2 regions of the Microbacterium tenebrionis genome follow, and region 1 is predicted to be linked to the other one. Evidence: predicted binding sites of a transcription regulator. Region 1 holds the regulator's gene; the other holds the start of a gene.

What was found. Region 1 encodes HrcA, which represses chaperone genes, less so after heat shock. Its sites were predicted from a motif close to TTNGCACTCGNNNNNNNCGAGTGCNAA; they were not measured.
Region 2: KEC56_RS08140 (Hsp20/alpha crystallin family protein) is a predicted target of HrcA. The motif match lies at 2,219-2,245, and genes of this name have one in related genera.

Annotation. Positions count from the first base shown of each region.
Region 1 is NZ_JAGTTM010000003.1:180,190-190,683, reverse strand. Features, by position in the region: gene KEC56_RS10040 (PhoH family protein) at 1-105, opposite strand, end outside; gene KEC56_RS10035 (HIT domain-containing protein) at 158-505, opposite strand; gene KEC56_RS10030 (16S rRNA (uracil(1498)-N(3))-methyltransferase) at 841-1,569, opposite strand; gene dnaJ (molecular chaperone DnaJ) at 1,610-2,722, opposite strand; gene hrcA (heat-inducible transcriptional repressor HrcA) at 2,762-3,796, opposite strand; gene hemW (radical SAM family heme chaperone HemW) at 3,851-5,068, opposite strand; gene KEC56_RS10010 (DUF1990 domain-containing protein) at 5,068-5,718, opposite strand; gene lepA (translation elongation factor 4) at 5,773-7,623, opposite strand; gene KEC56_RS10000 (ABC transporter permease) at 7,856-8,839, shown strand; gene KEC56_RS09995 (ABC transporter permease) at 8,851-9,771, shown strand; gene KEC56_RS09990 (ABC transporter ATP-binding protein) at 9,768-10,494, shown strand, end outside.
Region 2 is NZ_JAGTTM010000002.1:579,616-590,109, forward strand. Features, by position in the region: gene KEC56_RS08120 (alanine racemase) at 1-85, opposite strand, end outside; tRNA gene KEC56_RS08125 (tRNA-Leu) at 141-213, shown strand; partial or broken gene KEC56_RS08130 (IS3-like element ISMyma3 family transposase) at 278-627, shown strand; gene KEC56_RS08135 (YflT domain-containing protein) at 1,018-1,569, opposite strand; gene KEC56_RS08140 (Hsp20/alpha crystallin family protein) at 1,713-2,162, opposite strand; gene KEC56_RS08145 (alpha/beta fold hydrolase) at 2,307-3,212, opposite strand; gene KEC56_RS08150 (FAD-dependent oxidoreductase) at 3,209-4,921, opposite strand; gene KEC56_RS14025 (UBP-type zinc finger domain-containing protein) at 4,918-5,178, opposite strand; gene trxA (thioredoxin) at 5,175-5,627, opposite strand; gene clpB (ATP-dependent chaperone ClpB) at 5,624-8,251, opposite strand; gene KEC56_RS08170 (chaperone modulator CbpM) at 8,242-8,553, opposite strand; gene KEC56_RS08175 (DnaJ C-terminal domain-containing protein) at 8,550-9,437, opposite strand; gene KEC56_RS08180 (nucleotide exchange factor GrpE) at 9,441-9,980, opposite strand; gene dnaK (molecular chaperone DnaK) at 9,999-10,494, opposite strand, start outside.

The DNA.
Region 1 (10,494 bases):
GCCGGTCAGCGTGATCTCGTTTCCGCGGACGAGCACCTCGACGTGCGGATGCTGCTTCTCGAGCATGCGCAGCAGACGGTCCTGCGGACCGAGCAGCTGCACCATGGCGACGCCGTCCGCGTAGATGCGCTCTGTCACGGACGGGGTGGTCGAATCGTCAGAAGCCAACGAGCTTGTTCTCCTCGAGATTGCCGAGCACATGGGCGTGCACGTGGAAGACGGACTGAGCGACGCTGGGTCCGTTGTTGAAGATCAGACGATACTCGCCGTTCGCGTGCTCGGCGGCGATCTGCTTCGCGACAGCCACCATGTCCGCCAGCAGCCCAGGGTCTCCGGCGGCGAGCTCGGTGACGTCGCGGTACTGCTCGGTCTTCGGGATGACGAGCATGTGCAACGGAGCCTGCGGATTGATGTCGCGGATCGCGAAGACCGTGCCGGTGTCGACCACGATCTCACCGGGGATCTCGCCGGTGCGGATGCGAGTGAAGATCGACGGTTCGGTCATGCTCTCAGTCTACGTGGACGAATGTCTCCCGGGCCGGCGGCCTTCAGGCGCGCGCCGCGCCGCGGCATCCACAGACCTCTCCTCAGCCTCCACAGACCTCTCCTCAGCATCCACAGACCTCTCGGCAGCGACGAAACCCCCTCGCAACGACGTGAATCAGGTGAGGTCTCGTAGGCAACGAGAGGTCTCTGGATGCGGGAACCGGGATGCGGGAACCGGGATGCGGGAACCGGGATGCGGGAACCGGGATGCGGGAACCGGGATGCGGGAACCGGGATGCGGGAACCGGGATGCTGGAACCGGGATGCTGGGCCCGGCAGCCGCGCCGAACCGGACTACCAGCGGCCGAGGGCGACGGAGAGGACGGCGATGGCTGCCGGGCCGGCCGTCGACGTGCGCAGCACCGTCTCGCCCAGACGCACGCGTTCTGCCCCTGCCGCCTCGAAGGCGGCCAGCTCCTCGGGCGAGATCCCGCCCTCGGGACCGACGACGAGCACCAGGTCGCGATCGTCTGCGGCGAGGTGCGACAGCGGAGTCGTCGCCGCCGGATCGAGCACCAGCATCCGCGCGCCCTCGGAGCGGGCGATCAGCTGAGCGGTCGACGCGGGCTCGGCGACGGCGGGCACCCACGGCCGGTGCGCCTGCTTGGCCGCCTCGCGGACGATCGTCGCCCAGCGCTCGCGGCCCTTCACAGCCTTCGGGCCCTCCCAACGCGAGACGCTGCGGGATGCCTGCCAGGGCATGACCTCGTCGACGCCGAGTTCGCACGCGGCCTGCACCGCGAGCTCGTCGCGATCGCCCTTCGCGAGCGCCTGCGCGAGGATCAGTCTCACTGGCGGCGCCTCCGTCGCCGAACGCCCGGTGATCAGGACGTCGACGCGGGAGGGCGACGCATTCCGCACCTCGCCCTCGAGCCAAACGCCGCGTCCGTCGCCGAGCGTGACCGACTCCCCCACGCGCACTCGCCGGACGACGGCCGCGTGCTTCGCCTCGGCACCCATCAGCTCCACGATGTCGCCGACGGCGGCGCCGGCGCAACTCTCGACGAGGAAGTGCAGGGCCATGGGTTCTCCGATCGGTCCAGAGACGGTCAGTACGGGATGTTCAGTGCTTGAAGCGGTCGCGGAGCTTCGAGAACAGCCCCTGCTGGAACTGCGCCAACTGAGGACCGGGCGCCTTCTGCTTCTTCGCGAAGTCCTCGATGAGGGCGCGCTGCGCCGAGTCGAGCTTGGTGGGAGTCACCACCTGCACGCCGACCCGCAGATCGCCACGCTGGTTGCCGCGCAGTGGCGTGATGCCCCGGCCCTTGATCGTGAGCACGTCACCGGACTGCACGCCCGGCCGGATCTCGAGATCGACATTGCCGTCGAGGCCGTCGATCGAGGTCTCCGTCCCGAGGATGGCGTCGGCCATCGAGACCTCCAGCGTCGCGAGGAGGTCGTCGCCGTCGCGGCTGAACGCGGCGTGCGGCGAGACGGTCACCTCGACGTACAGGTCGCCGTTCGGTCCGCCGGCCTGTCCGACCTCGCCGGAGCCTGGCAGCTGCAGCCGCAGCCCGGTCTCGACACCGGCGGGGATGTCGAGCGACACCGTGCGGCGCGAGCGCACGCGTCCCTGGCCGTTGCACGTCGCGCACGGATGCGGGATGACGGTGCCGTAGCCCTGGCAGCTGCCACACGGCTGCGAGGTGACGACGTTGCCGAGCAGGCTGCGCACCTGGCGCTGGACGTGGCCCGTACCGTGGCAGATATCGCAGGTGACGGGTGACGTGCCCGGCTGCGTGCACGATCCCTGGCACGTCTCGCACAGCACGGCGGTGTCGACCTCGATCTCGCGGTGGGCGCCGAAGACGACGTCGCCGAGGTCGAGGGTCACGCGCACCAGGGCGTCCTGGCCCCGCTCCCTGCGCGACCGGGGCCGCCCGCCGCGTCCGCCGCCCTGAGCCGCTCCGAAGAACGTCTCGAAGATGTCGCCGAAGCCGCCGAAGCCACCGAAGTCTCCTCCGGCACCGTCCCCGCCGCCCATGTCGTAGCGGCGACGGGAGTCCTCGTCGCCGAGCACGTCGTACGCGTGCGTGACGAGCTTGAACCGCTCCGCAGCATCCTCACCCGGGTTCACATCCGGGTGCAGCTGACGCGCCAGCTTCCGGTAGGCCTTCTTGATCTCATCCGTCGACGCGTCTCGCGACACCCCGAGGACCTCGTAGTGGTCCGCCACAATCACCTTCCTGCGTGTGCGTGCTTCCGGCCGAGCCGCTCAGCGGCCGGCCTCGTCCTCATCGAGCAGCCTGGACAGGTAGCGGGCCACGGCCCGCGCCGCCGCGAGGTTACTCGGATAGTCCATGCGGGTCGGGCCCATCACGCCGACGCGCGCCGTCCCGCCCGGCGTCAGGTAGTTGCTCGCGACGATCGACGCCTCCGGCAGCCCGAACGCCTCGTTCTCGGTGCCGATGCTCGCCGCGAGGCCCTGCTCGTCCGTGATCATCTCGCTCATCAGCCGCAGCAGCGTCACCTGCTCCTCGATCGCTTCGAGCAGAGGATGGATGCTGCCGCGGAAGTCCTGTTCGCGCCGGGCGAGTGTCGCCGCCCCCGCCATCACGAGCCGCTCCTGGCGGAACTCCGCGATCTCCTCGCCGATGATCCCGGCGAGCAGCCTGATCGCCTGATCCACGCGTGTTCCCTCGGATCCCTCGCCGAGCGTCTGGACGCGGTCGGTCGCCTCCCGCACGGTCTGCCCCATCAACTGAGCCGAAAGCCGCGCCCGCAGCACGGCGACGTCGGACTCGTCGAGATCGGCGGGCAGCACGGCGATGCGCTGCGAGACCCCGCCCGCGTCCGTCACGAGCACGACGAGCAGCCTGTTGGGAGCGAGCGAGACGAGTTCGATGTGCGTCAGATGCGCACGGGCGAACGACGGGTACTGCGCGAGGGCGACCTGGCCGGTCAGCTGCGTCAGCACGCGCACGGTCCGCGCCATGAGGTCGTCGAGGTCTGCCGGGTCCGTGAGGAACGACTCGATCGCGGTGCGCTGCGCGCCCGAGAGCGGACGCAGCTGCGCGAGATGGTTGACGAAGACCCGGTAGCCCTTGTCCGTCGGCACCCGGCCCGATGAGGTGTGCGGCGCCGTGATGAGCTCCTCGTCCTCGAGGAGCGCCATGTCGTTGCGGATCGTCGCGGCTGAGACGCCGAAGGAGTGTCGGTCTACGATCGACTTGCTGCCGACGGGCTCGTGCGTCTCGACGTAGTCCTGCACGATCGCGCGGAGCACTTGAAGTCCACGTTCTGAGACCATCATGCGCTCCTCTCTGGCACTCGAATACTCAGAGTGCCAATTCTACTCGCTGAGCTAATCGGTCAGCTCGCGCACCACCGCGTCGGCCAGAAGACGCCCCTTCAGGGTCAGTCTGACGCGGCCGCGGATCGCGGCTCCAGCATCCACCAGGCCGTCAGCGATCAGACCTGCGACCCTCGGGCGCGTCGCCTCAGGAAGATCGACGATCGCCATGCCGTCCGCCAGGCGCGTCTCCAGCAGCACCCGCTCGAGCAGGTGTGCCTCACGGTCGGGACGCTCGGTGCCCGCCGCGGGCGATTCGGATGCCGCGAGCCGCTGCGCGTACGCCGCCGGGTGCTTCACATTCCACCAGCGGAGCCCCGCGACGTGGCTGTGCGCACCCGGCCCGAAGCCCCACCAGTCGCTGCCCCGCCAGTACGCGAGATTGTGGCGCGAGCGCTGGTCGTCGCCCCTGGCCCAGTTGCTCACCTCGTACCAGTCGAAACCTGCTGCCGCGAGACGCTCATCGGCGAGCTCGTACATGTCTGCCTGAACGTCGTCGTCCGGGGCCGGCACCTCGCCGCGACGGATCTGCCTGGCGAGCTTGGTGCCGTCCTCGATGATCAGCGCGTAGGCCGAGACATGATCGGACTCGAGTGCGGTCGCGGCGTCCAGAGAGGCCTCCCAGTCGGCGAGCGATTCGCCGGGGGCACCGTAGATGAGGTCGACGCTCACGGCGAGGCCCGCCTCCCGCGCGGCGTCGACCGCCGTCCGCACGTTCTCCGGGCGGTGCGTGCGATCGAGCGCTGCGAGCACGTGCGGCACGGCCGACTGCATGCCGACCGAGAGCCGTGTCACGCCAGCATCCGCAAGGGTGCGGGCGACCTCGGGCGTCACCGTGTCCGGATTCGCCTCGACCGTGACCTCGGCGCCGTCAGTGATGCCGAATGCCGATACGGCGGCATCCAGCATCCGCGCCAGGTCGCCCGGCGGCAGGAGCGTCGGCGTACCGCCGCCGAAGAACACCGTGTCCATCGGGCGCAGGGCGCCGGCGTCGCCGAGCACCCGCCCGGCCAGCGCGATCTCCCTGATCAGTGTGTTGGCGTACTCGTCCTGACGTGCTCCGCGCAGTTCCCCCGACGTGTAGGTGTTGAAGTCGCAGTAGCCGCAGCGCACGCGGCAGAACGGAACGTGGAGGTATGCCGAGAACGGCGTATCCCGATCGATGGGGAGATCTGCGGGGAGCGCACCGTCGCGGGGGGCTGGATCGCCGATCGGCAGTGGTCCCGCCATCACAGAGGCGTGGTGTACAGCGGTGAGATCGCCCGCAGGTACCGGGCGAACAGCTCCTTGCGACGCCGCCTGAGCAGGCCGGGAACCATCCGGTACAGCACGGAGTTGGGCGCATCGAACGCACGCACGGTGAACCAGACCGAGTCGTCGTCGCGCCACTCGATGTCGAAGAGTTCCTCGCCGCTGACGACGGAGCCGCCCATGGTGCCGAGCACGAGGCCGATCCGGCGCGCCTCCTCGGTGACCGAGATCACGCGCAGTTCGGCATCCGCACGCATGCGGGCCACGCGTCCGCGCAGCCGCAGCGTCATGCCGGGTCCGGCGAAGGGCGTGCCCTCCGCGTCGAAGCGCTGCTCGACCTCGCGCTTGCTCGGCGCGACCGGATTGCCGTCGGCGTCGAAGCTCACTCCTGCGTACGCGGGGCCGGATGCCGGGCGCACGTCCTCGACGCTCAGACCTGCGGCGCGCTGCGCCGTCCACGACAGCAGGGCGTCTCCGGCTGTGCGGAACCGCTCCTCGCCGCTGCCCAGCCGCCAGGTCTCCTCGGCGGGGACGCTGCGCTCCGGCGGATACTGCATGAGATCGGGCGCGTGCGTCGCCCCGACCGCCGCATAGTCGACCGTGTCGTCTCGGAAAGTTCCGCGCCGCATGAGATCCAGATTACTTCCGTTACCTGAACGATGCCCCGGACGGGGCACGTCCTGCTACTTCTTGTCCTTGCCGTCGACGTCGCCGGAGAGCGCCGCGATGAACGCTTCCTGAGGGACCTCGACGCGGCCGACCATCTTCATGCGCTTCTTGCCCTCCTTCTGCTTCTCGAGCAGCTTGCGCTTGCGGCTGATGTCACCGCCGTAGCACTTGGCGAGCACGTCCTTGCGCAGTGCGCGGATGGTCTCGCGGGCGATGATCCGCGCGCCGATGGCGGCCTGGATGGGGACCTCGAAGTTCTGCCTGGGGATGAGCTTGCGCAGGCGCTCCGTCATGAGCGTCCCGTAGGAGTAGGCCTTGTCGCGGTGCACGATCGCGCTGAACGCATCGACCTTGTCGCCCTGCAGCAGGATGTCGACCTTGACGAGGTCGGCGGTCTGCTGCCCGGCGGGCTCGTAGTCGAGGCTCGCATACCCCTGCGTCTTGGACTTCAGGTGATCGAAGAAGTCGAACACGATCTCGCCGAGCGGCATCATGTACCGCAGCTCGACGCGCTCCTCCGAGAAGTACTCCATGCCCAGCAGCGATCCGCGGCGCGACTGGCACAGCTCCATCACGGTGCCCACGTAGTCCTTGGGCAGCAGGATCGCCGTCTTCACCATGGGCTCGGCGACCGATGCCACACGCCCGTCCGGGTACTCGCTCGGGTTCGTGACCATGACCGTGTCGCCGGTGTCGGTGGTCACCTCGTAGATCACGCTCGGAGCCGTCGTGATGAGGTCGAGCCCGAACTCGCGGCTGAGCCGCTCGGTGATGATCTCGAGGTGCAGGAGCCCCAGGAACCCGCATCGGAAGCCGAAGCCGAGGGCGACGGAGGTCTCCGGCTCGTACTGCAGGGAAGCATCGGACAGCTTCAGCTTGTCGAGCGCCTCGCGCAGCTCGGCGTAGTCGCTGCCGTCGATCGGGTAGATGCCGGAGAAGACCATGGGCTTGGGATCGGTGTAGCCCGCCAGCGCCTGCGTCGCGCCGTCCCGGCTCGTCGTGACAGTGTCGCCGACCTTCGACTGGCGCACGTCCTTCACACCGGTGATGAGGTAGCCCACCTCACCGACGCCGAGCCCCTTCGACGGGATCGGCTCCGGGCTCGACACGCCGATCTCGAGGAGCTCGTGGTTGGCGTGGGTCGACATCATCTGGATGCGCTCGCGCGGCTCGAGCTTCCCATCAACCATGCGCACGTAGGTGACGACGCCGCGGTACGCGTCGTACACCGAGTCGAAGATCATCGCCCGGGCCGGCGCTTCGGCATCCCCGACGGGAGCCGGGACGTCGGCGACGATGCGGTCGAGGAGCTCCTCGACGCCGACACCGGTCTTACCGGATACGCGCAGCACGTCGTCGGGGTCGCCGCCGATGAGGTCGGCGAGCTCCTTCGCGAAGCGGTCGGGGTCGGCTGCAGGCAGATCGATCTTGTTGAGCACGGGGATGATGTGCAGATCGTTCTCGAGCGCCAGATAGAGGTTCGCCAGGGTCTGGGCCTCGATGCCCTGAGCGGCGTCGACGAGCAGGATCGCGCCCTCGCACGCCGCGAGCGAGCGCGACACCTCGTACGTGAAGTCGACGTGTCCCGGGGTGTCGATCATGTTCAGGGCGTAGGTCCCGCCGTCGACGTCCCACGGCATCCGGACGGCCTGGCTCTTGATCGTGATGCCCCGCTCGCGCTCGATGTCCATGCGGTCGAGGTACTGCGCCCGCATGTCGCGGTCGGAGACGACACCGGTGATCTGCAGCATGCGGTCGGCGAGAGTCGACTTGCCGTGGTCGATGTGGGCGATGATGCAGAAGTTCCGGATCTGCGCCGGCGGCGTTGCGGCAGGCGAGAGCGGGGTGAGGGCGCGTGGTGACATGTCTCCAGCAGTCTACGGTCAGGCGCACCTAATGCTCGATTCGCTATGACCGGTGATAGTCTCGCGAGGTTGCCCTGTACAGATCGGCGACACCGAGTGTCAGTTGCAACCCGACTCCGTACCAGACGCTGTCCGGATCGGTCGCACATGAGAGCCAGAGATGTTTGAATACATCCGACTCTGCGTTGCGTCGGCCGATCCCGAGCGCGCCTGCAAAGAGAAAGACAACACCTTGATCAAGTATCTCCTGCGCCGTTTCCTCGGCTGGCTGCTGATGATCGTGGTGGCGACCAACATCACGTTCTTCCTTGCGTGGGGCTTTCTGAACCCCCGGAACAACTTCGTCGGTCGACGCCCTCCGCTCAGTGAAGAGCAGATCGTCAACCTCCTCGAGCCGCGCAACCTCAGCGACACCGTGCCGATCTGGGAGCGGTGGTGGAACTGGTTCAGCTCCATCCTGTTCCGCTGGGACTGGGGTGTCAGCCCGACAGGCGGATCGGTCAACGAGCAGATCGCCTACCGCATGTGGGTGAGCGCGGAGCTGGTTCTCGGCGCAACGGTGATCATGACCGTGCTGGGCATCGCGCTCGGCGTGTACACCGCATCGCGTCAGTACAAACTCGCCGACCGCATCGGCCAGGCGACCTCGATCATCACGATGAACATCAACGTCATCGTCGCAGCCCTCGGCCTGGTCCTTCTCGCCATCGCGATCAACGACCTGTTCGGCGCCCGGATCTTCTTCGTCACCGGGGCGGCGAGCAAGGGTGTCGAAGGGTTCTTCCCCGTCCTCATCGACAAACTGCAGCACGTGACCCTGCCCACGATCGCCCTGGTCATCACGGGCTACGCGGGAACCCACTTCCTCCAGCGCACGCTGCTCCTGGACAACATCAACGCCGATTACGTCCGCACGGCACGCGCCAAGGGCCTGACCAAGCAGCAGGCGATCCGCAAGCACGCGCTGCGCACCTCGCTCATCCCGGTCGCGACGCAGGTCGCCTTCAGCATCCCCGGCATCTTCACCGGCGCGATCCTGACCGAGACGATCTTCGCCTGGAACGGAATGGGCAAGTACTTCATCGAGACCATCGTCAAAAGCGACATCAACGGTGTCGTCGCGGTCGCGGCCTTCAGCGCCGTCATGGTGGCGATCGGCGCGATCCTGTCCGACATCATCGTCGTGGTCCTCGACCCGCGAGTGAGGGTGAGCTGAGCATGACTGAAATGATCGACCCCACCGTCACCTCCCCCGCCGAACCTGTCGCCGACAAGGGCTCCGGCCGGAAGCCGATGTCGAAGTGGACCCTCTACACCCGCCGCTTCATGCGCAACAAGCCGGCCGTCGGCGGCATCATCATCTTCGTGCTGCTCGTGCTGTTCGCCATCGTCGGACCGCTGATCGCCCGATACGACCACATCGAGCTCGACTTCCTGAACCTTGGCACCGGCCCCTCCGCCGACCACTGGTTCGGCACGACGGCATCCGGCAACGACACCTTCGCCCAGGTAGCCATCGGCCTGCAGCGCTCGCTCATGATCGCCGTGTCCGTGTCGCTGGGAACGACGATCCTGTCGGCCATCATCGGAACCGCCGCCGCCTACTTCGGCGGGCGCACCGAGAAGCTCACGCTGCTGGTGATCCACTTCATGATGGTCGTCCCCAGCTTCCTGATCCTGTCGCTGCTGTCGAACCGCTCCGGCGGCGACTGGCGCGTGATCGCACTGATCATGATCTTCGTGACGGGCTGGTACTTCCCCGCCCGCGTCGTCTGGACCACCGCCCTGTCGCTGCGCGAGCGCGAGTACGTGCACGCCTCGCGCTACATGGGCGTCGGCGGCTTCCGGATCGTGCTGCGCCACCTCATCCCGAACATCGGTTCGCTGCTCGTGATCAACTTCACGCTCGGCATCGTCGGAGCCGTGATGGCCGAGACCGGCCTGTCGTTCATCGGCTTCGGCGTGAAGATCCCCGACGTGTCGCTGGGATCGCTCATCGGCTCCGGCGCGAACACGATCACCAGCGCGCCGTGGCTGTTCTACTTCCCCGCCGCGGCGCTCACGCTGCTGACCGTCTCGATGGCACTCGTCTCGGACGGTCTGCGCGACGCCCTCGATCCCACCTCTGCTGCAGGAGGCCGCGCATGAGCGCCATCATCTCCGTTCGCGACCTCAAGGTCAGTTTCGCCTCCGAGGCCGGGCGCGTGGATGCCGTGCGCGGCGTCTCGTTCGACCTGGATGAGGGCAAGACCCTCGGCATCGTCGGCGAGTCCGGCTCCGGCAAGTCCGTCACGTCGCTGGCGATCATGGGCCTGCTCGACGAGAACGCCAAGGTCACCGGTTCGATCATCTACGACGGCCAGGAGCTTCTGGGCAAGTCCGACAAGCAGATGTCGGTGATCCGCGGCAATGGTCTCGCGATGATCTTCCAGGACCCGCTGACCTCGCTGACCCCGGTGTTCACGATCGGCGACCAGCTGATCGAGGCGCTCACGGTGCACCGCGGCCTCACCAAGAAGCAGGCGTGGGACCGCGCGATCGAGCTGCTGACACTCGTCGGGATCTCGCAGCCGGAGAAGCGCATGAAGGGCTTCCCGCACGAGTTCTCCGGCGGCATGCGTCAGCGCGTCGTCATCGCCATCGCGATGGCGAACAACCCGAAGCTGATCATCGCCGACGAGCCGACCACCGCGCTCGACGTCACGATCCAGGCGCAGATCCTCGACCTGATCGAGAAGGCGCAGCAGGAGACGGGCGCCGCGACCATCATGATCACCCACGACATGGGCGTCGTCGCGCGCATGGCCGACGACGTCATGGTCATGTACGCGGGAAAGCCCATCGAGCACGCGCCCGTGGGCGAGCTGTTCC
Region 2 (10,494 bases), on a different contig from region 1:
CCTCCGTCAGCCGCGGCCACCATCGGGCGGGGTCCTCCCAGGCGCGATCGGCGGGCGACGTCGAGAGAGCCGTGAGGTCGAGCACTCCCCCACCCTACGACCTCGGCCCGCGCAGACGCGCGAGTAGGCTGAGGTGTCACGCCCCCATAGCCCAATGGCAGAGGCAGGCGACTTAAAATCGCTTCAGTCTGGGTTCGAGTCCCAGTGGGGGCACCGGGGAGCGGTCCGACTTGGCCCGGCATGTCCGGCGACAGGATTCCTTGGAGGGATCTGTCTTCTGGGACGTCCCAGTAAGTATTCGCGCGAGCTTCGTGGGCGCGCTTTCCGTATGGTCGCCGAGGTGCGATCCGATTATCCGAGCGAGTATGCCGCGATGACTGCGGTCGCGCAGATAGTCGGGATCGGATCGCCGGAAACGATCCGCACCTGGATCCGCCGGGAGCAGGTCGACGCCGGAGACCGTCCCGGTGTGAGGACTGACGCGACAGTGGAGATCAAGCGGCTCAAGCGTGAGGACGCCGAGTTGCGGCGGGCGAACGAGAGCTTGAAGGCGGCCTCCGCTTTCTTCGCGGCCGAACTCGACCGGCCACACAAGCGATAGTCGACTTCATCGACGAACACAACGACCGCGCCGACGGATCATTCTGACCACGTGACAGGCGCATCGGAAGGTGCTCGGGGCCCGCAAGCTCTGGCTGCGGTTGCGTCGCGACGGGCACGACATCGTCCGCCTACGACAACTCCCTCTCGGAGTCGCAGATCGGGCTCTACAAGTCCGACCTCATCCACCACAACGGGCCCCAGCACGACATCGACCAGGTCGAGGCGGCAACCCCGCCCTGCGTGCTCTGGTTTCCTGGGTGCTCTGGTTCAACACGGAGCGCACCCACAGCTCCATCGACGACGTCACACCATTCGAGGTCGAGTAGCTCGACCACGCTCGCAACGAACCGGTCACAAGAGCCGGCTGACACCAGCAAAACACTCTCCGGACATGCCCGGGCGAGTCACACCTTTTCAGTCTCCGGGGTGGGCGGTCTGGTCCGCGAGGAGACGAGCAGCCTCCGCAGCGTATGGTGCTTCCACTTGGACCTCGTAGTGGCCCGCCTCAAGGGTCTCCAGTGAGTCGAAGTCCCGTCGGCCGCCCGTAGCCAGGTGCCCAAGGAAGTAAAGCAAAGCGCCCCAAACTGCGCCAGAGGCGACCGAGATGATCACGATGGCCAGCCAACCGAATCCGGGGGCGAATAGCCCGAACAGCAGACCTAGCAGAACACCGAACCATGCTCCGACGGCTGCGCCCCGTAGCGCGGCCTTTCCTCCTGTCAAGCGACCGAGTACCTGCTCTACAACACGAACGTCGAGCCCCACGATCGCCACTCGTTCCACAGCGAAACCGGCGTCGGAAAGACGGTCAACCGCTGCCTGCGCACTGGCGTAGTCAGAGAACCGCGCGATCGTTTGTTTCCAGCGGGGGTCATTGGTGGACGAGAACTCACTAGCGTCCTGTTTCGGAGGATTGTTAACGTCCTGTTCCGGAGGATTGTTGCGAGGGGCCTCGGGGTTGGTCATGGACTACTCCTTTAGCGAGAACTGGATGAACTTTTGCCCTTGTTTGCTTTCGGCGCGTGCCGCGAACGAGAAGCATCGAGTTGGTTTGTTCTGTGCCCTACACCCGCGGCATGTTCTATGTCGGTGTGGGGCTTGTCGTCTGGCTAACTTTGGCTCGTCGATGGATCTACGGCCGGGCGTTGCTCCTGAGTCGAGTCCTGACTCAGGACCTGAATCTTGCGGGGTTTTGCCTTTTCGCTTACTGGGATGACCAGGCTGAGCACGCCGTTGTCGTACGAGGCGGAGATGTTCGCCGAGTCCACACCCTCACCGATGCTGAACTGGCGGAGATAGGTACCCGCCGGTCGCTCCTGAACGAGCCACTTGGCTCCCTCGGTGCGGGGTACAGCGCGCTGGGCGCGGATGGTCAGCAGCTGACCGTCGACGTCGATGTCTACCGACTCCGGTTCGACCCCGGGCAGGTCGGCGGTGAGAATGTAACGGTCAGCTTCCCGGTACAGGTCGACCGGCATCACACGCGGTCCCGGACGGGACTGAAGCAGGCCGGACGCGAGGCGGTCGAGCTCGCTGAAAGGATCGAACGACATTGCCATGATGAATCTTTTCCTTTCCGTATGTGGGTCCTCGGGTCTATCCCGATGCCCTTAAATTAGCACTCTCCACGCGAGAGCGCCATCGTTTTTGACCCCTTCATCTGGTTATTTCTCGTACTACAATCTGCTTTCTTGGCGAAATCGTCATGCTGTCACCGCCGCCTCGGCGACGGCTCGCGCGAGTCGTTTGCCGATGAGGTGGTTCGTCGCCCGCACACGCCGGACGGTGACCCCCCTCATCCGCTCCACGATGCGCAGCACGGCTTCGGAGCGGAACTCGTCGAGGTCGCCCATGATGACGTCGATGGGGGCTTTGACACGGGCGATGTCGCTGAGCGTGGTCTGTGACTCGATGGAGTGCTGCAACGACTTGATGAACGGCTCCCAGTTGCGTTCAGTGATATCGACAGCTTTGGGGATGGGCAGCAGCCGCTGTACCAGCGCAGCATGCCGGAGGGTGAACTCCCGGTTCGTGCGGAGGTACTCGTAGAGCCGCAGGTAGAAGTCCATCCGTGCCCGCTCGATGACGTCCCCGATTTCGTGGGGTGCGAGATAGATAGGTGGGCTGACCATCACGAGCTTCGCGACTCGCTTTTGCCGCCGGGCGGCGTACCGGGCGCCGATGAGGGCGCCCATAGAGTGCCCGACCACAGTGAACGGCTCCCGCAGCCGCAGCGAGGCGACCGTCCGCTCGATAGCGGCGACATGGTCGGCCAGGGAGTAATCGGCCCACTCCGGGGCCGGCGACTCGCCGAAGCCGAGCAGGTCGATGGCGATGCACCGGTGGGTGCGCTCGAGCAGCGGGATCACGTGGTGAAACGTCACCGACGAGGACGCGATACCGTGCAGCAGCAGCACTGTCGGGCCCTCGCCGCGTTCCTCGGCGATGTGCAGCACCGGCATGCGGCGAAACCACCTCATCCGACGCAACGTCGAGCGGATCTTGCCCGCTACGCCCGCATGGGCCACCGGAGGATCCGCGGGTTCTCCCACGACTGCCGGGTTCGGGGTGGCGTGCGGCGTCAGGTGTCCCTGGATGTCGGGGCTCATGCGACCACCCGACTGTGACGACCCTCGTTCAGGTACTCGTGGATCTGCCGGACCACACTGGCGCCCTCACCCACAGCCGAGGTCATTCGCCTCACAGACCCGTGCCGCACATCGCCGATAGCGAAGACCCCGGGGATGGTGGTCTCCAACGAGAAGCGCGGGCTTCCTTCCGTCCGCGCGCCGGCCAGTTCCGCCTCCGCGCCGGTGAGGATGTACCCGTCGGGATCGCGTGCCACATCGACCTTCAATCCCGTCGTCGCCGGAGCGGCGCCGATGAAGACGAACACGTGCCCCACGGGGAGCTTCTCCAGCACGTCACCGTGACGGACTGTGACCGCTTCCAAATGGTTGCCGCCGTGCGCTTCCACGACCTCCGCGGACAGCAGAACGTTGATACGGGGGTGATGTTGGATCTGGTCCACCAGGTATCTGGACATTCCCGCTCCCAGGTCCGCGGCGCGCACCACAAGGTGCACACGGGAGGACGTGCGGGCAAGAAACAGTGCGGCCTGGCCGGCGGAGTTGCCGCCGCCCACAACAGCGACAGGTGTGTCTACGCAGATCCGCGCTTCCTGCGCTGTTGCCGCGTAGAACACGTTCGAGGTCTGGAACCGGTCCAGCCCCGCGGCGGGAAGCGAGCGGTATCGCACCCCGGTCGCAAGGACCACCACATCTGAGGTGACCTCCCTGCCATCTTCGAAGATCACCCGGAAGCGGTCCTCATCCTCCACGACCTCCTGGACCTTGGTCGGGATGTCCAACGTGGCACCGAACTTGCGCACTTGCAGGAGGCTGCGGTCGGCGAGCTCAGCGCCGGAGATTCCGGCCGGAAACCCCAGATAGTTCTCGATCTTCGCTGACGTTCCCGCCTGTCCGCCGGTGGCGACCGCGTCGCACAGGTAGACCGACAACCCATCGGAGGCTGCGTACACCGCCGCGGCAAGACCAGCCGGCCCAGCGCCGACGACCACCACATCGCAGGTTGCCGGCGGGGCGGGCGGGCGCATCCCCAACTCTTCGGCAAGCCGTGCCGGGGTGGCACCCAGGACGGTGCGTGAGCCGCCGAGGATCACCAGCGGGAAGTCGGCGACGGTGGCGCCGAGCTGTCGGACCAGCGCCTCCGCTTTCTCGTCCTCATCCAGGTCCACCAGCCGGTGGGGCAGCCGGTTTCGTGCGATGAAGTCCAGCAGATCCCGGGTCTGCGGGGAGAAGCAGGAGCCGACGATCCGCAGGCCCGCTCCCGCCCCGATGGCCAGGGAGCGGCGGATGAGGTAGGCCCGCAGGATGATCTCACCCAACAGCGGGTCCGAGGTGACGATGGCCTCCAGCTCATCGACGGGCACCTCCACCACCTCGGCGGCGCCGATGGCGGAGACGAATACGAAGGACGGCTGTCCTTCCAGCAGCCCGACATCCCCTACGAACCGGCCGCGGCCGTGCACCTCGACCGCCAACGGCTCATCGGAGTGACGCGGATCCGCCGCAAGTTCGGTGTCCGCCGTCAGCAGGTGCCCTTCCAGGACGACATAGAGGGAGGACGGGTGCTCGCCGGGCTGGATGAGAACCTCCCCGTCGGTGAGTGTGCGGCGCTGCCCTCGTACGAGCAGCACCGCGATCTGCTCGTCGCTGAGCCGCGGGAAGGCGCCGATGGTGTCAGGCGTCTCGGCCTGAGCGGCCTGGCTGCGGTTGGCGGCGGGCGTGTCACTCATATGTACGCTTCGTCCACGTAGCACCAGCTCCAGTTCTCCCCCAGCTCCAGCGACCGCACGATGGGGTGCCCCGCCGTGAGCGCATGCGTGCGGGCGTGCCGCATCGGGGAGGAGTCGCAGCACCCGACCTTACCGCAGGTGCGGCACATCCGCAGGTGCACCCAGGGCGTGCCGGCCGCCACGCAGTCCTCACATGAGCCGGGTGTCCGGGGACGGACCGGGCGGATGAGCGGGACGTGTGGGTCGACGTATCTCATGGGGCACCGGCGGCCGAGTCAGCCTTCTTCTGCAGCGCCTCGTCCACCCAACGCAGCAGCACGTCCGGCGGGGCGGCTCCGGATTGGCGGGAGAGCACGTTCCCTTGGTTGAGGATGAGCAGGGTCGGCACCGCCTGGACGGAGAACTTGCGGGCCGTCTCCGGCGCGGCGTCCACGTCCACTTTCACCAGCTTGAGCTTGCCGGCACGTTCCGTGGCGACCTTCTCGAGAGCAGGGCTGACCATCCGGCACGGTCCGCACCAGGTCGCCCACAAGTCCACGAGCACCACTTGCGGGGCCTGCTCGACCACCGCGGCGAAGTCCGCATCGCCCGCATCGACGATCCACGGCACGGCGCTCTTGCAGACGCCGCAGCGCGGATACCCCGACGCGGCGGCGGGGACTCGGTTCTTCTTCCCGCAGTTGGGGCAGGTGACAATCGCGCTCACGCCGTGTCCTCCTCTTCGGCGGGCGCTGCGACGTTGAAGACGAGGTCGCCGTCCTGCACGTCCAGAGTGACCGTCGACCCGTCCATCACCTGCCCGCTCAGCAGCGCACGACCCAGCCGGGTCTCGATCTCATGGCTGATGTAGCGTCGCAGCGGACGCGCACCATACACGGGGTCGTAGCCGCGGTCGGCGATGAGCTGGCGTGCCGCGGGCGTCAGCTCGATGCGGATCTGACGCTCGGCCAGCCGGGAGCGCAGCTCGGTGAACTGCAGCTCCACGATGTCCTGGATCTGTTCACGACCCAGCGGCGAGAACACCACGATGTCGTCCACCCGGTTGAGGAACTCGGGACGGAAATGGGCGCGCAGCTCACCGAGCACACGGTTTCGCACGTCGTCGGGGATCGCGCCGCCATCAGAGCCCAACAGGTGATGGGCACCGATGTTGGAGGTCATGATGATGATGGTGTTGCGGAAGTCGACGGTGCGTCCCTGGCTGTCGGTGATGCGGCCGTCGTCGAGGACCTGCAGCAGCGTGTTGAACACGTCCGGGTGCGCTTTTTCGATCTCGTCGAAAAGGACCACGCTGTACGGGTGACGGCGCACCGCCTCGGTCAGCTGCCCTCCCTCGTCGTACCCGACATACCCGGGAGGTGCACCGACGAGCCGGCTGACGGTGTGACGTTCCTGGTATTCGCTCATGTCCAGCCGGACCATGGCGGACTCGCTGTCGAACAGTGCTTGCGCGAGCGCTTTGGCCAGTTCGGTCTTTCCCACTCCGGTGGGGCCGAGGAAGATGAACGAGCCGATGGGCCGGCGCGGGTCGCGGATGCCGGAGCGGGCACGGATAATCGCGTCGCTGACGAGCGTGATGGCCTCATCCTGACCGACCACCCGCTCCTTGAGGGTGGCGTCCAGGGTGAGGATCTTGTTGCGTTCACCTTCCTGCAGCCGGGCCACAGGGATCCCCGTCCACGCTGCGACGATCTCGGCGATCTCGTCCTCGGTGACCACCTCCCGCAGCAGCCGCTGCCCGCCTTGTTTGGAGGTGAGACGCTCCTCCTCGGCGCGCAGGCGTCGTTCCGCGTCAGCGATGGCCCCGTACCGCAGTTCAGCGGCACGGTTGAGGTCGTAGGAGCGCTCAGCTTCCTCCGCCTCCCGGCGCAGCCGCTCCAGCTCACTGCGCAGCTCCTGGACCTTGCGGATCGCTTGACGCTCCGCCTCCCACTGGGCGCGCTTGGAGTCCGCCTCCGCCTTCAGGTCGGTCAGTTCCCGGCGCAGCTCCTCCAGCCGTTTCTTGCTGGCAGGGTCCGTTTCCTTCGACAACGCCGCTTCCTCGATCTCCAGGCGGGTCACCCGCCGGGTCAGCTCGTCGAGCTCAGCGGGCATCGAGTCGATCTCGGTTCGCAGTCGCGCGCAGGCTTCGTCGATGAGGTCGATGGCCTTGTCGGGCAGGAACCGGTCGGAGATGTACCGGTGGGACAGCACGGCGGCAGCGACCAATGCGCTGTCCTGGATGCGGACACCGTGGAAGATCTCCAGCCGTTCGCGCAGGCCGCGGAGGATGGAGATCGCGTCCTCCACGTCGGGCTCCTCGACCATCACCGTCTGGAACCGGCGTTCCAGGGCAGCGTCCTTCTCGATGTGCTTGCGGTACTCATCGAGGGTGGTGGCACCGATGAGGTGCAGCTCCCCGCGGGCGAGCATCGGCTTGAGCATGTTGCCGGCGTCCATCGCCCCTTCGGTGGCTCCCGCCCCCACCAGGGTGTGCAGCTCGTCGATGAACAGCAGGATGCGTCCCTCCGCTGCCTTCACCTCCGCCAGTACTGCCTTCATTCGCTCCTCGAACTCGCCCCGGTACTTCGCGCCGGCGACCAGGGCAGACAGGTCCAGCGAGAACACGGTCTTGTCGCGAAGGCCCTCGGGCACGTCCTCACTCAAGATCCGCTGGGCAAGGCCCTCCACGATGGCGGTCTTTCCGACACCGGGCTCGCCGATGAGGACGGGGTTGTTCTTGGTCTTGCGGGAGAGGATCTGGATGACCCGGCGGATCTCCGCATCACGCCCGATGACCGGGTCAAGCTTGCCCAACCGGGCGTCAGCGACCAGGTCACGGCCGTACTTCTCCAACGCCTCGTACGTCTGCTCGGGGGTGGCGGAGTTGACGTGCTGGTTGCCGCGGATCTTGGTGAGCGCGCTGAGGAAGCTCTCCCGGGTGACACCGTGCCCGCGCAGCACGCGGGACGCGGCACGGTTGGAGGAGTCGTCGGCGAGGGCCAGAACGAGATGCTCCACGGAGATGTAGGAGTCTTTCAGCCGCTTTGCCTCCCGCTCCGCCCGTTCCAGGGTGGAGGTGAGGCTGCGGCTCAGGTACACCTGACCGGTCTGCGGGGAGGACCCGGAGACGCTGGGCTTGCGGGCGATCTCCGCTTCGACGTCGGCGCGTACCGCTTCCACGTCAGCACCCGCTGTCTGCAGCAGTCGGGGAACCAGCCCCTCCTCCTGCTGCAGCAGTGCGAGCAGGAGATGCTCCTCGTCCGTCTCGATCTGACCGGCCAGGACCGCGATGCTCTGGGCCGAGGTGAGCGCTTCCTGCGACTTCTGAGTGAGTGAGTTCATGTCCATGGGGTGTCTCCTTCAAGTCGGATGGTCCGGTGCTGCTCGAGCTGCTCGATGCGGGCGAGCAGGTCGAGCACGAGTGCGATGCCGGCGTAGTTGACGGCAAGATCGGAGTGCAGACGCACGATGGTGCGCACGCTGGCGGGGACGGTACGGGCGAACCACAGCCGGCCGCTGGTGTCGACGTGGGCGGTGACCAGCCCCAGCTCGACGAACTTCCGCAGCGTATCCGGGTGGATACCTGCGGCCACAGCGGTCGCCGCCAGGTCGGCCCGGGCGACACGGACGGGCAGGTGATGTGAGGTCATGATCCTCTCCTGGCATCAAACGACGATTCGTCGCGGAGCTGTTCGAACAGCTCCTTCTCCTTCTTGCTGAGAGTGCGCGGAACGACGACCTTCACCCGCGCATACAGGTCTCCCGGCTGTCCTGGGCGGGGCATCCCCTGCCCGCGCAGGCGGAGCCGCCTGCCCGTGGACGAGCCGGGCGGAACGTGCACGGTGACCGGGCCGCCGGGGGTGGGCACGCTGACATCCGCGCCCAGCGCCGCCTCCCACGGTGAGATGGGAAGGTCCGTTTCGATGTCCGCGCCGCTGAGCCGGTACCGCTTACTGTCCTTCACGCGCAGCGTGACCAGCAGGTCCCCGTCCTGTCCGTCGGCGCCCGCTCCGCCTGCACCCGCGATCCGCAGCCGCTGCCCGTCGACAGCGCCCGCTGGGATGTCGATGGTGTACTCCTGCGCGCCGCCGTACGGGGACGCGACCTGCACGGTGCGCCGCCCGCCCCGGTAGGCCTCCTCGACGGTGATCTCAAGCTCCGCGGTGTGGTCGGCGCCGCGACCGAAACCACCGAAGCCGCCCCCGAAGAGGTCCTCCCAGTTCACGCTCTGCGCGCCGCCCCCGCTCCACGTGTATCGGGTGCCGCCGCTGCGGCGCGGCTGCTCGGAGGAGCGAGCCGCGTCCGCGGCAGCGTACTGCCGGAAGTTCTCACCGAACCGGTCGTACTGTGAGCGGGTTTCCGGGTCCGACAGCACATCGTGGGCTTCGCTGATCCGTTTGAAGGTCTCCTCCGCCCCCGGGGTCTTGTTGACGTCCGGGTGGAACTTGCGGGCCTTCTCCCGGTAGGCGCGGCGGATCTCCTTCTGATCCGCCGACCGGGAGACCCCCAGCGCGCTGTAGAGATCCTCCGCCATCTCCTACTCCTCATCCGGTCTGCGGGTGACCACGACCGCAGCCGGTCGCAGCATCCGCTCAGGCGTTCCGAACCCGGGGCGAGTGACGGCGAGGATGCTGCGCGGCGGGACGCTGGCATCCTCGACGACGGAGACCGCCTCGTGCAGCTGCGGGTCGAACTCCGCACCGTCGATGACAATCTCGGGGTACCCGAGTGCGCGCAACGCATCAGCGGCCTGCGCCCGGACGGCCTGCATGCCGCCCAGAACGCCCTCGTCAAGGTCCACCCCGAAGCTGAGCGCTCGGTCCAGACCGTCGACGACGGGCAAGAAGGCTTTGGCGGTGTGCCGCCGCTCCTGCTCGCGGACGGTCTCGATCTCGCGCGCCATCCTTTTGCGGAGGTTGTCGTAGTCCGCCGCCGCCCGGCGCCACCGGTCCTCGGCCGTCTCCAACTGGGCAGCGAGCGCTGCCTGCGCGGCGCGGATCTCCTCCGGGGACACGTCGGTGAGGTCGTCGTTCAGCAGGTCCACGGCCCGCGCGTCCTCGTTCTGCTCCTCGACCATCGCGATCCTCCCTCCGTGCTACTTGTCGAATTCGGCGTCGACGACGTCGTCTTCGTCGTCCTGAGCGGGCTGCTCAGCGTGGCTGGCGTTCGCGCGGGCCGCAGCAAGGGACTGCGCAACCTGCAGCAGCTCGCCGGTGCGCTCTTTCGCTTCCTGCTCGCCGACGTTGTTCTGCACTGCCTCGCGGGCCTGCGTGATGAGCAGCTCCGCGCGGGCACGCTCGTGCTCCGGCGCAGCGTCGCCGAGCTCACGCAGCACCCGCTCGACCTGGTAGGCGGCGGAGTCCAGCTCGTTGCGGGCGTCGACGGCCTGCCGCAGCGCCTGGTCGTCAGCACGGTGCTGCTCGGCTTCCTTGATCATCCGGTCGATCTCGCCCTGGTCCAGATTCGAGGTGTCGCTGATGGTGATGCCCTGCTCGGTGCCGGTGTCCTTGTCCTTCGCCGTCACGTGCAGGATGCCGTTCGCGTCGATGTCGAAGGTGACCTCGACCTGCGCCTCACCGCGAGGAGCGGGG